Regions from separate parts of the Methylophilus flavus genome, predicted to be linked through region 2. Evidence: riboswitches for the same ligand, from Rfam matches in the RefSeq annotation. Region 2 holds a riboswitch; the other holds the start of a gene.

Region 1 (6,265 bases), 1.7 Mb from region 2:
GCCAGTTTGCCAAAACTGATTGCCCAGCCAATCGCCATTCCGAATAAGTTTGCGGATAGTACGCATCAGTTGTTTTATTGCCAAACGGCCAAGGGAGAAATGGTACTCAAGGTTTGTAATCAGGCGACCATAGAAAAATCTCACTTTTGGTTAGGCGCAAACCATTTATTTGCAGCGGACTTTCCTAACAGCCTGGGTAATATTCATCTAACGCATCATTTTTTGGAGAAAAACGGTGTGCTGGCAGTGCCTGATTTTGTGTCAGCAAGCGCTCGCCGTTTTGTGATCGCCCAATTTTTAGCGGGAAAGGATATAGAAACCGAGCATATCACCGACCAATGGGTGATTCAGCTAGCTGAACATATCGCCAGATTGCACCAGTGTACTTACTCCAACTGGGGCAAACTGCATGCACCACAATTTTATGCAAAACAATGGGCTAGCCGCTTACATGAAACGCTTGTTGTTTTGGTCAAGCAACATGGTTCATTGGCTACTAAACCGTTAGTGACTGAAATATTGGCGCACGCAAAAAATATCAATGAAACCGAATTCGTACCGATGATGCTGGATTTACGTTGGGATCAATTCCGTTGTTTAAGAAACAATGATTTGGCGCTGATTGATCTGGATGCATTTGTGATTGCACCGCGTGCGCTGGATTTGGTGTTGCTTGAGTATGTATTAACGCCGTCTCAGCTGGCTGTATTTAAAAAGCACTATATTCAAACGCATACCTGGCCTGATCACACTGCTGATACACCCTGCTACCAGCTACTGTTGTTCTTGATGAATGTAATGGGTGAAACTAACCTGGCAAAATGGATGCAGCAAATCTAAAACTCAATATCCAGTAAAAAAATCAAGCAGTATATGTAGCTTGTTGCCGGTAAAGCTTCACCCAACTGATAAAGCCGACCACTGCCAGGATCGTATTCAGCACAAATAAAGCGGCTGTGGCGTAATAGCCTGTTTGAATATACAACAGCGTGGCAGCGCCATCAATCACCGCCCAATACAGCCAGTTTTCCAGCACTTTCCTGGCGATCAGCCAGGTATTCATCACAGAAAAAACTGTCGTATAAGCGTCCAGCATTGGGCTTTGCGATTGTCCAGTCTTCTGTAAATAGGCGCTCACCAAAGCACTTATAACAATACCGACTGCAATAAATCCAATATGCCAAACCCACGGCCAACGGCTGATCGATAATGTGTCGGTTTGCTTGCCATGCTTATGCCATAGCCAGAAACCATAAATCGCCATGCCCATATAATAAAAATTCAGCAGCGCCTGCATGGGAAGCTGACCTTCCCAAAACAGCGCGGTATAAACCAGCGTGCTGAAGAAGGCAAACAGCCAGCACCATTGCGACTCTTTTGCTGCCAGAAGAATATAAGCGACACCCATCAAAGCAGCGGCTATTTCCCAATTGGACATTTGCTGAAATGCTGTAAGGATAGCCTGGAGATCAACCTGGTTCATGATATGTGCCTTTGCATGCCCTACCCTTAGACATCAACCACATCCGCCCGGTCAGTGCCTATGAATTTCATCACAAACACGCTGTGCGGCAGCGCATTGAACACCGCTTCCATTTCCGCATCCAGGCAATCCATCACTTCGCGGTATTCACCAAACACTTGCGTCGCCAGGCTGTTGCGCTTTACCACCAGGTTGGGATTGGCTTCAAGCTTGTTGATGAACTCAAGAATGGGTTCAACATAGCCTTCTGTTAATGGGTATAAACTGATATCGACTGAAATACGCACTTCTCACTCCTTTATTAAGCGGTTTTTTTATAGCTATGCCAGAATAATTTTAGTAGTCATAACTCACAGTTATACCGGCAACGCGTGGCTCAGCAAACTGAACATATTTTTCAGCCGCATAGCTATTAGCGGGATTATTACCAAAGAAGAAACCGCGCGTTGCATAGTCTTTATCCAGTAAGTTTCTCACCCACAACCGCACTTTGTAATGGCCATGCTTATAATCGGCGCTGGCATTCACTATTGCATAGGCACTGGATTTCGAATTGTTACTATCTGAAAAGTAAAAGCCGTCTTTACCTTCCACGTTGGCGCGCAGCGTCCACGCATCATTCATATAATATTCAGAACCTAGGTTAAAGGTATATTTAGGCGCATGTGCAACTTGGCGACCATCGTAATTCACGCCATTGAAAGAGTGTTTATCAAAGGTAGCATCGAGCAAGCCTAGTGAGCCCAGCATTCGTAAATTGTCAGTTAAAAACCAATCCAGGCTAGCTTCCACACCCTGGTGGGTAGCACTTGAAGCATTGCCGGTAAACTCAAGAAACTGTACACCGTTGGCAATTGAATTTTCGACTTGTGCATTACGTCTATCAGTATAGAAAGCTGCCAAGGCGGTTTTTAAGCGTTTATCAAACCAATTGGATTTGACGCCAACTTCAGCAGTTACATTGTATTCAGAATCAAATCCCAATCGGTTTACTGGCAGTGCAGCATTATTATTCACACCGCCTGATTTATAGCCGCGTGATAATGTGCTGTAAATAAAATGATCCTGATTTACTTGATAATTCAAGCCGACCTTTCCACCAAACAGACCTTCATCCTGACCAATATTTAAGGCATTTGAATCACTGTATCTTGCTTTAAAATACTCTATACGCCCACCGGTAATCAGCGTCAGTTTATCGGTTAAATGTGTATCAAGCTGACTATAAATCGAGGTATTTTGCGTGTTGTAATCGCCATTTCTTAGCGTTGCGCCAAAGATGCCGAAATCGGAGTTTTGCTTAAAGGCTTCATCCTGGTCCAGAAAAAACAGGCCGACTGTCCAATCGGTAGTATCGTTAAAAATACGACCAGCCTTATCCGACAATGCCCGCAACTCTAAAGAGTAGTTTTCACGATGACGATCAAAACGTTCAAATCCGATATATGGGCCTAACGCAGGGTCGAACTGTCCAACATAACCCCAGTCGGCATCATAGCTATAGACAATATCACTCTTCAGGTAAGTGGCCGTTGATTGAACAATCACTGCATCAGAAACCTGCCAGTTGGTGTTTAGCGCAAACGCGTTGGTGAGCTGTTTATCTTGCCCGGGGTGGTCAGACAAACTGTTGCGACTGTTATCGAATGTAAAAGCATCGTAGCCATTATCAATATTCAAATGGGTGTAGCCTAAATCCACCGTAAAATCGTCAGAGGCCAATAACCTTAATTTGCCGCGGAAAGTGAGTTCATCCTGGTTTTGGGTATTGTCGCGATTCAAAAAATCATTATTCATATAGCCATCCGACTTGTGGCTGTAAATGGAGGCGCGGCCTAATAACTTGTCTTCAACCAATGTGCCACCTACCGCAACACCAAAATTGCGCGTGTTATATTCCGCCAGGCCGGATTCAGCCCGCAGGGAAAACTCTTTAGTAGGCTCTTTGCTGCGCATATTGATGGTCCCGGCCAAACCATTGGTGCCGAATTTCGTCCCTTGCGGACCACGCAAGATTTCAATCGAATCAATATCAAACAAAGTGGCCGCACCACCTGTACGGCTAAAATCCACTCCGTCAATCACCAGGCCAACAGATGGATTGAGAGGCGCACTGAATTGGCTAGTTGCACCCATGCCACGAATTTGAAAAAACTGGCCGCGCGAAGCACCACTGGACAAATTCACATTCGGGGCCAGGCCCAGGACTTCTTCCAGATGCTGAGCGCCACGTGACTCTATGGTTTCTTTGTCAATCTCGGTGAGGCTGACCGCTGTTTTCTCTGCAGTGCTGGGGCGGAAATCTGCACTTACCACGACATCAGGCAGTTTTACTGCTTCCTCTTCTTCTGCAGCAAACGCTTGTGTAGTCAGCAAAATCCCAATCAGGGACAATGGTTTTGAAATCGGTTTCAAGATAATCCTTTCTATAAAATACATAAAAAGGACAGGTGAAGAGTGACAATGACGTGAGTAGGTTTGTTGAGGGACAACAAACCAAAAACTTTTGCGTTGTAGATGCTCTGCCTGTCCCTACGCCAGCATTATCTGGGTCAGGTTCATTGGGTTCCTCGCTTGCGCGAGATCTCAGGCGTTAGCCACCCCAAGGCGGTTGATTTTTCAATCAGGGTAAGATTGTAGTTTGATATCAGTCACTTGACTAGAGATTGATGCTGGTTTGCGTCTAAATCCGTTGTCATTTTGCAAAGTTTAATGATTCGAGCCAGTCTCAAGTCATATTGAAGGCTAAAAAACAAAAAACCCTGCAATGCAGGGTTTTTTTATTGAATATTTGCTACAACTTCTGATTAGAAGTGTTTGTAGTGTTTTTTCAATTGTTTAACGACTTCCCACTGGGATTTCAGGCCTTTTGGAAACTCAACATAGTCGCCAGCCTTGATCGTTACTGTGTCGCCACCTTGTGGAGTCACTTTGAATTCGCCTTCCAACACATAGGCTTTTTCAGTCATTGTGAAGTCCAATGGGAATTTTGAAGGTGCGCAATCCCAGGTATTCCAGCTTTTTACGCCCAGATCTTTCAATTTTTCTTCAGATGGATTGTGGTCGATGATGATTTGAGTCATGACAAATTCCTTAATAAATTAAAGTGACTATAAAACTTTAAATAGAAATGCCGCAATCATGCGGCATCTTGGTAACTGGCGGAAGAGGTGAGATTCGAACTCACGGAGGGCGTGAACCCTCGACAGTTTTCAAGACTGTAGCATTAAACCGCTCTGCCACTCTTCCGGAAGGCAGAATTATAGCAAACAATCAGTCATCTGGAAGCGTTATTCCAGGAAAAAGTACATCATTAAAGCCAAATTTTGTAAGATCGCGGATACGCATCGGGTAAAGTATGCCAAAAAGATGGTCACACTCGTGCTGCACTACCCTTGCATGGAAACCGCTTACCGTGCGATCTATCACATTACCTTGCGGGTCAAAACCTTTATAACGTAAATGCTGAAACCTTGGAACAACACCTCGCATCCCGGGTACCGACAAGCACCCTTCCCAGCCATCTTCCTCTTCGTTTCCAACAGGTATGAGCTCAGGATTGATCAGGATAGTGAATGGCACTTCCTCAGCATCCGGGTAACGCGGATTTTTGCCGACACCGAACATGACTACCTGCAAACTCACGCCAATTTGGGGCGCGGCAATCCCGGCCCCATTCATATCAGTCATGGTGTCATGCATGTCTTGTATCAATGCATGCAAGTCTGGCGTATCAAACTCGATGACTTTTTCAGCCACTTGATACAACACCGGGTCGCCCATTCTGAGCACTGGTTTAATAGCCATGATCAGGCTCCATTAGATTTCAAAAAACCGATCACACGGTTGCGCAGTTGTGGTCAGACAAATATTGCGCAATCACACACTTCACTTTTTCCATGGTTTGCTGCAACAAAGGCATCACCTGCTCAAAATGAATGGCTTGCGCGCTATCGCCGCGACCGGCTGCAAAATTAGCTACCGGGCAAAGTGCCGCATAGGAAACACCCAGTTCGCGTGCCAGTACCGCTTCCGGCATACCGGTCATACCCACAACGGTTGCGCCATCGCGCTCATAGCGGTTAATTTCAGCAGCGGTTTCCAGTCGCGGCCCTTGTACGCAGGCATAAACGCCCCCTTCCACCAATCCACAGCCGGCATCCAGAGCTGCTTTCTGGCAGCGCTCACGCATGGCTTGTGAATACGGCTGGGTGAAATCAATGTGCCTTACCGGCAACTCCACACCGTCGTGGTAGGTGTTATCCCGGCCATAGGTGTAATCCAGAATCTGGTTAGGCAAAACGATATCGCCAGGAATAAGGTGTTGTGAAATACCCCCTACTGTCGCTACTGCCAGCAAGTCTCTCACACCCACCGAATGCAACGCCCATATATTAGCGCGGTAATTTACTGCATGTGGTGGAATGGTATGCCCGCCGCCGTGACGCGCGAGAAACACCACTTCTTTGCCATTGATTTCACCAAAGACCAAAGGTTGCGAAGGTTTGCCATACGGTGTACGTACAATCAGGCGTTTTGAAATATTCAGATTGGTGAGCTCTGTCAGCCCGGTGCCCCCAATAATGCCTAACATCCTATGATCTCTCTCTATTAACGCTGGTTATATCCAAGGTATAAGCGTATCACGGATTTATGGCATACTTAAGCCATGCAAGCCTTTTCCAAGCCAGTGACAGCACCGGCCAGCGTGCCGCTGGCGCATACACATTATGAGAATTTCCCGGTAGCCTCATTGTTGCTCCCCGCACATTTACGCTATGC
Region 2 (6,265 bases):
TATCGGCCACAACAGGGTTTGCCGAAAATCTCTTACGATGCTGCTTTGCAGGTTATCCGCCATGAGTTGCCTTTCACCGTTTTAAGAGTGCTCACTATAGCGTGCCACCACGCGGCAGGATTACTGGATAAACACGGAAAAAACCTGCCAAATAGTCAAGCCGGGTATGCGATTCATTCACACTGGCGGTAGAGGCTCATCATGGCTACGCCGGTATTGACCAATTCATATACCAGCATGCCTGCACCTGCGAACACCACCAGCAACCCTGTCGCAAGTATCATTTTTCCGGTAGAGAGTGCGTGGCTTTTGAGATAGAGGAACCAGACACGTCCGCACCAGATCAGCAACACCAGCATAGCCAGCCCTTGCAGACCGGTGGCCAATTGATACAAAGGCCGGTCTGTTGCCCGTTCATAGGTGACCTGCAACGCAGCCAGTTGCGTTTTGAACAGGCTGGCAAGTTGGTGATCAGCATTGACTTCTCCTGTGTGCGCATCAGTGCTACACAGCACTCCCTGCTCAATCAATGGCCTCAGCTTTTCCATGCCTTTTTCCATGGCTATCCATGCCTTGGCCGTCACAGGATCTGCCATGCTGATATTCGTCAGCGAAGCCGCAAATATCTGTATCACCAATATCAGGCCACACGCCGCACATATGAGCCCGAAAAAGCGCTGGAAACCACTTTGAACACCCGTAATTTTGACAGCCAGGTACGCAAGTGTGGCCAGGCCTAGCAATTCAAATAACAATCGGATCGCTGCGAAGGCATGTGCGGCCAAGCCTTTTTCATCGCCGACCAGCTGCACCGGGTTGGTGACTTCCGGAAAAACCACGGCCAGGACCACTGCAATCGCGAAAGACAGAAATAAAAAAGTGATGGACTGTTCAAGCCTGGCCTTAGGATTGTCAGCGGCGACATGATCCCTGACCAACGCTGAAGGATTAGTCATCATGTGAGTGAAATTACTCAGATAGCCAGGTAATTCTTTCACAACGTTTTCCAGCGTTGGCTGCATGGCGCCCCCTTCATTATTGTTTGCTTACCTTAACATTTGTTTTGTATATCCAGGCCAGCGAACTGCCATCCATCAACGGCAATCAATAAAAATTTGCCTGAAAACCACATTTGCCATAAAACAAGCCGGCATCACTGCCGGCTTTCTCAAAAGGTTGCCTGTCGCTGGCATTGGCCAGTTATCAATGAAGTCACACCTTCTGGTAAACCTCGCTGCCTTTTTTCACAAACTCAATCGCTTTTTCCTGCATGCCTTTTTGCAGGGCAGCTTGCTCGTCGACGCCAAGCTTATCGGCATAGTCACGCACATCCTGCGTGATCTTCATCGAGCAGAAATGCGGGCCGCACATGGAACAGAAGTGCGCCTGTTTGGCACCTTCCTGTGGCAGGGTCTCGTCGTGGAATTCCTTGGCTTTTTCCGGATCCAGGCCAAGGTTGAACTGGTCTTCCCAACGGAATTCGAAACGGGCTTTGGACAAGGCGTTATCACGGATCTGCGCACCCGGATGTCCTTTTGCCAGGTCAGCCGCATGCGCTGCAATCTTGTACGTGATGATGCCTACGCGCACGTCTTCCTTGTCCGGCAGGCCCAGGTGCTCTTTAGGTGTCACGTAGCACAGCATGGCACAGCCATACCAGCCTATCATCGCTGCGCCGATCCCGGAAGTGATATGGTCATAACCAGGTGCGATATCGGTGGTTAATGGGCCCAATGTATAGAACGGGGCTTCGCCACAATGCTCCAGTTGCAGATCCATGTTTTCCTTGATCAGGTGCATAGGCACATGGCCGGGGCCTTCGATCATGCATTGAACGTCGTGTTTCCAGGCGATCTGTGTCAGCTCGCCCAGGGTTTTCAGCTCGGCAAATTGCGCTTCATCGTTGGCATCATAGATAGAACCAGGACGCAGGCCATCGCCCAGCGAGAACGACACATCGTACTGCTTCATGATCTGGCAGATATCTTCAAAATGCTCGTAAAGAAACGATTCTTTATGATGCGCCAGGCACCATTTCGCCATGATGGAACCGCCGCGTGACACGATACCTGTCATACGTTTGGCCGTCATCGGGATATACGCCAGGCGCACACCGGCATGGATAGTGAAGTAATCCACGCCCTGCTCTGCCTGCTCGATCAAGGTGTCGCGGAAAATCTCCCAGGTCAGGTCTTCGGCCTTGCCATTCACTTTTTCCAGCGCCTGGTAAATAGGTACGGTACCAATAGGCACCGGTGAATTACGGATAATCCATTCGCGCGTTTCGTGGATGTTTTTACCGGTAGACAGATCCATGACTGTATCGCCACCCCAACGGGTGCCCCACACCATTTTTTCTACTTCTTCAGAGATTGATGAGCCCAGTGCAGAGTTACCGATATTGGCGTTGATCTTGACCAGGAAATTACGGCCTATGATCATGGGCTCGATTTCCGGGTGGTTGATGTTGGCAGGGATAATCGCACGACCACGAGCCACTTCGTCACGCACGAATTCCGGTGTAATCACTTTGGGAATGCTGGCGCCATAGTTCTGGCCTGCATGCTGGGTTTGCAGCAATTCGCTCATATTCTCCCGCCGCTGGTTTTCGCGGATGGCAATAAATTCCATCTCCGGCGTGATGATGCCCTGGCGTGCGTAATGCATCTGGCTGACATTCATACCAGCTTTGGCACGTAGCGGTTTGCGATGCAGGTTGAAGCGCATTTGCGACAGTTCCGGATCCACCAGGCGCTGGTGACCAAATTCCGACGTCGGGCCATCCAGTTGTTCTACATCGCCACGTTCCATGATCCATTGCGCACGCAACGCAGGTAAGCCGTTACGGATGTCAATTTCGACATTGGGGTCGGTATAAGGGCCGGAGGTATCATAAACCACCACAGGCGGGTTAGTGTCGCCACCGAAACTGGAAGGCGTATTGCTCAGCGAGATTTCACGGAATGGCACCTGGATATCAGAGCGTGAACCTTGAACGTAGATTTTGCGCGACTTGGCAAATGGTTTGGTGGTGGCTTCGTCAACTTTGGCATCCGCGTTGACGAATTTTACGTTTTTGGATTGAGAAACCTGGGATTGCGGAGTCTGGGACTGAAGATTTTTGTCTATGGCATTCATTGAGCATCCTTAAAAGAAATAGACGTAAGGATGCTGTGATTTGCATTCCCTACGGCGGTATCAACCGCGTCAGGTTCGAAGGGTAACTCTCACTGTAAATCTTAAAAATTAAGGATTTACAGACCCCTAGCAAGGAACGGATTGTGCGGGAAATCGCCGAATAACGCAAGTAATCATACTTTTGCTAATGTCCCATCTTGACAAACAGACAGGTCTGTCTACAATCACACTTCCCGACACAATAAAAATACGGGACACCCTTTTAAATCAGAGCTCAGGAGAGAAAAAAATGGACGTCTTATTGATAGGTGCAGTGGCCTGTACCACTGCTTTAATTTTATCTGCATGGTTAATGACATTTGCCCGCTGGTTCCCGATTCAGGGTATCGATGGCGGATTTCTGGTCGATTATAAAACCATGATCCGAGCCCACGTGGATTACGCCTTGATGGCGCTTTTCCAGCTGGGATTCTTTGCTGCATCCAAAACCGCTGGCATTGAATTACATCATTTTGCCTGTGTCTGCGTGGCTATCGGCGGCTTTACCAACCCGACTATTTTCACCATTGCGGCCTTTGACACCGACTTCTGGAGCAAAATGAAATGGAAGGTATTTTCTGCCATCAGTTTCGTGCTGACCACCATCGGCTTTATGACGATTTGCTACCAGCTGATTTGCCATGTGCTGTGTCATTAATCCCCAAAGAAACCGTTACAACCATAAAAACCCTGCATCTGCAGGGTTTTTTGCTTCTCTGGCACCTGAAAATCACTATTCATTCCGATCAACTAAACGGTGAAATAGCCTTTAAAAACAGCATTGTTCTCAATATTATTTATTGTATGCACCAGATAAAATAACGCTCGCAAGATCAACATTTTTTATTGAAGGCAATCACCGCATGGATTGGTACAGTATTTTCTTTTTCAGGGAAGGGTCACCCACCGCCCTACTCTATGGTACCTATAATCCATGGTTAGTCATCTTGTCTGCGCTGGTAGCCATATGCACCTCGGTGCTGGCGCTACAGCTAACCCGCCTGTCACAAAAGCAAACTTCGCTGGTGTCACAGAAGTTTTCAATTATCGCCAGCTCAATCTCCCTGGGGGCAGGCATTTGGGGCAGGCATTTGGGCCATGCACTTTATAGGCATGCTGGCCTACGAAATCTGTACTAAAGTCACTTACAACCCTGAAGTCACCATGATCTCGATGATGCCCGGCATACTGGCATCTTATTATGCGCTCAACCTGATGACGGAGAACCAGCTTGATTACGGCAAGCTGATTAAAGGTGGACTCTCGGTCGGCACAGGCATTGGCGCCATGCACTACACCGGGATGCTGGCGATGAAAATGGAGCCAGTGCTCAAATTCGACCTGTTATGGGTATTGATTTCAGTAGTGGTGGTGGTCTGCTTGGCCACGCTCTCATTATGGACCGGCATTTTCCTCAACCAGAAAGGCAAGCTGCCAGCCAAGGTGAGTATCGTGCTGGGCGGCGTGCTGATGGGCAGCGCCATCACTGCCATGCATTACACCGGCATGGCCTCTGCACGCTTTATCGGGCAAGCACAACCCGGCTTCAATCCTGAAGATAACCAATCCATCTCGCTGGCACTTGGTATCACGCTGGTCACTATACTGATAGGCATCATTGCGGCTGCAATTAATGTGCTGATCAGTTACCGGCAAGCGCTAGCAAGCATCCAAGTCAGTGAAACGCGCTTATCAACAATCTTAAACACAGCAGTGGATGGCATTGTCACCATCAACACTTCCGGCCAGATCATTTCCTGCAACGAAGCGGTAGAGAAGCTCTTTGGCTGGCGCAAAGACGAGATGGAAGGCAAGAATATTTCAATGCTGATGCCGGAGCCGGACCGTTCCAACCATCTGTATTACCTTAAAAATTACCAGGCAGGCGGCCAGGCACAAATTCTTGGCGAAGGCCGCGATCTGGAAGCCATGAAGAAAGATGGCACGCAGTTTCCCATCCGCCTGGCGATTGGTGAAGTCAAGCTTCCAGGGGAAAAACTGTTCGTCGGCTTTATCACTGACCTCACGCAGCGTAAAGCCATTGAAAAAGCCATTCGCGAAAAAGATCAGCAGATTCGTTCGATGATGAACAATATTCCGGGCGTGACGTTTCGCTGTAATCTGGACGAAAGCTGGAGTATGCGCTTAATCAGCGATGCGGTCGTAGAGATGACTGGCTGGAAAGCTGAAGACTTTTTAAAAGGCGAGGTGCATTTTGCACAGTTTATTCAGCCTGAAGATGCACAGCGTATACAGCCGATTGTCGAAGCAGCCGTTGCCAATCGAACCAACTATGCCATCGAATACAGGATTACAGACCGGGCGGGTAATGAAAAATGGATATCAGAATTCGCTTCTGCCACTTACACCAATGATGGCACTGCCGACGCGCTGGACGGTGTCATGCTTGATATAACCGAGTCGAAACATAAAAATGCCGAGTTTGAAGGCATTGTGAATGCCATTAATTATTCCACCAGCATGGCTGAATTTACTATGGATGGCATGATATTAAGTGCCAACCAGAATTTTCTGGACCTACTGGGCTACGAGCTGAACGAAGTCCAGGGGCGGCATCACTCGATTATTTGTGCGCCAGAAGATGTGGTGCATGATTACGAACAGAAATGGCCCGCTCTGCGCCGTGGTGTGTCTATTCATGGTGAGTTTTTACGTTACGCTAAAAATGGCAGAAAGGTCTGGATCAATGCCTCCTATAGTCCAATCCGCAATGTAGATGGCAACGTGACTAAAGTGCTCATGTTTATGATGGATATCAGCGAACGTAAACAGATGGAACTGGATGTGCGTGGAAAAGACCAGCAAATCCAGTCGATGATGAACAATATTCCCGGGGTTACTTTCCGCTGTAATGTCATAGGCGAATGGCAAATACAACTGATCAGTGATGCGATATTGCAAATGACAGGCTGGCCAGCCAAAGACTTTTTAAATGGCAGCCTGCGTTTCTCACCACTCATGCACCCCGATGATCTTGAGCGGGTAATGCCAATTGCCAAAGCAGCCATTTCCAGCCAGCAAAGCTTTGTCACCGAATTCAGAATCACTGCCCGGGATGGCACTGAGA

The links. A riboswitch is a leader RNA that binds a small molecule or an ion and turns the genes downstream of it on or off. The one in region 2 is predicted to bind thiamine pyrophosphate.
Region 1: another riboswitch for thiamine pyrophosphate. It lies ahead of ACFQ2T_RS00435 (TonB-dependent receptor); the one in region 2 lies ahead of thiC (phosphomethylpyrimidine synthase ThiC).

What each region holds. Positions count from the first base shown of each region.
Region 1 is NZ_JBHTLN010000001.1:86,405-92,669, reverse strand. Features, by position in the region: gene ACFQ2T_RS00450 (phosphotransferase) at 1-840, shown strand, start outside; gene pnuC (nicotinamide riboside transporter PnuC) at 863-1,483, opposite strand; gene ACFQ2T_RS00440 (YkoF family thiamine/hydroxymethylpyrimidine-binding protein) at 1,510-1,770, opposite strand; gene ACFQ2T_RS00435 (TonB-dependent receptor) at 1,820-3,898, opposite strand; TPP riboswitch at 3,995-4,098, opposite strand; gene ACFQ2T_RS00430 (cupin domain-containing protein) at 4,291-4,566, opposite strand; tRNA gene ACFQ2T_RS00425 (tRNA-Ser) at 4,643-4,732, opposite strand; gene def (peptide deformylase) at 4,757-5,290, opposite strand; gene ACFQ2T_RS00415 (S-methyl-5'-thioinosine phosphorylase) at 5,322-6,077, opposite strand; gene hpnC (squalene synthase HpnC) at 6,153-6,265, shown strand, end outside.
Region 2 is NZ_JBHTLN010000001.1:1,793,751-1,800,015, forward strand. Features, by position in the region: gene ACFQ2T_RS08785 (hypothetical protein) at 1-63, opposite strand, end outside; gene ACFQ2T_RS08790 (hypothetical protein) at 174-1,022, opposite strand; gene thiC (phosphomethylpyrimidine synthase ThiC) at 1,213-3,138, opposite strand; TPP riboswitch at 3,167-3,276, opposite strand; gene ACFQ2T_RS08800 (hypothetical protein) at 3,428-3,835, shown strand; gene ACFQ2T_RS08805 (MHYT domain-containing protein) at 4,041-4,316, shown strand; gene ACFQ2T_RS08810 (PAS domain S-box protein) at 4,276-6,265, shown strand, end outside.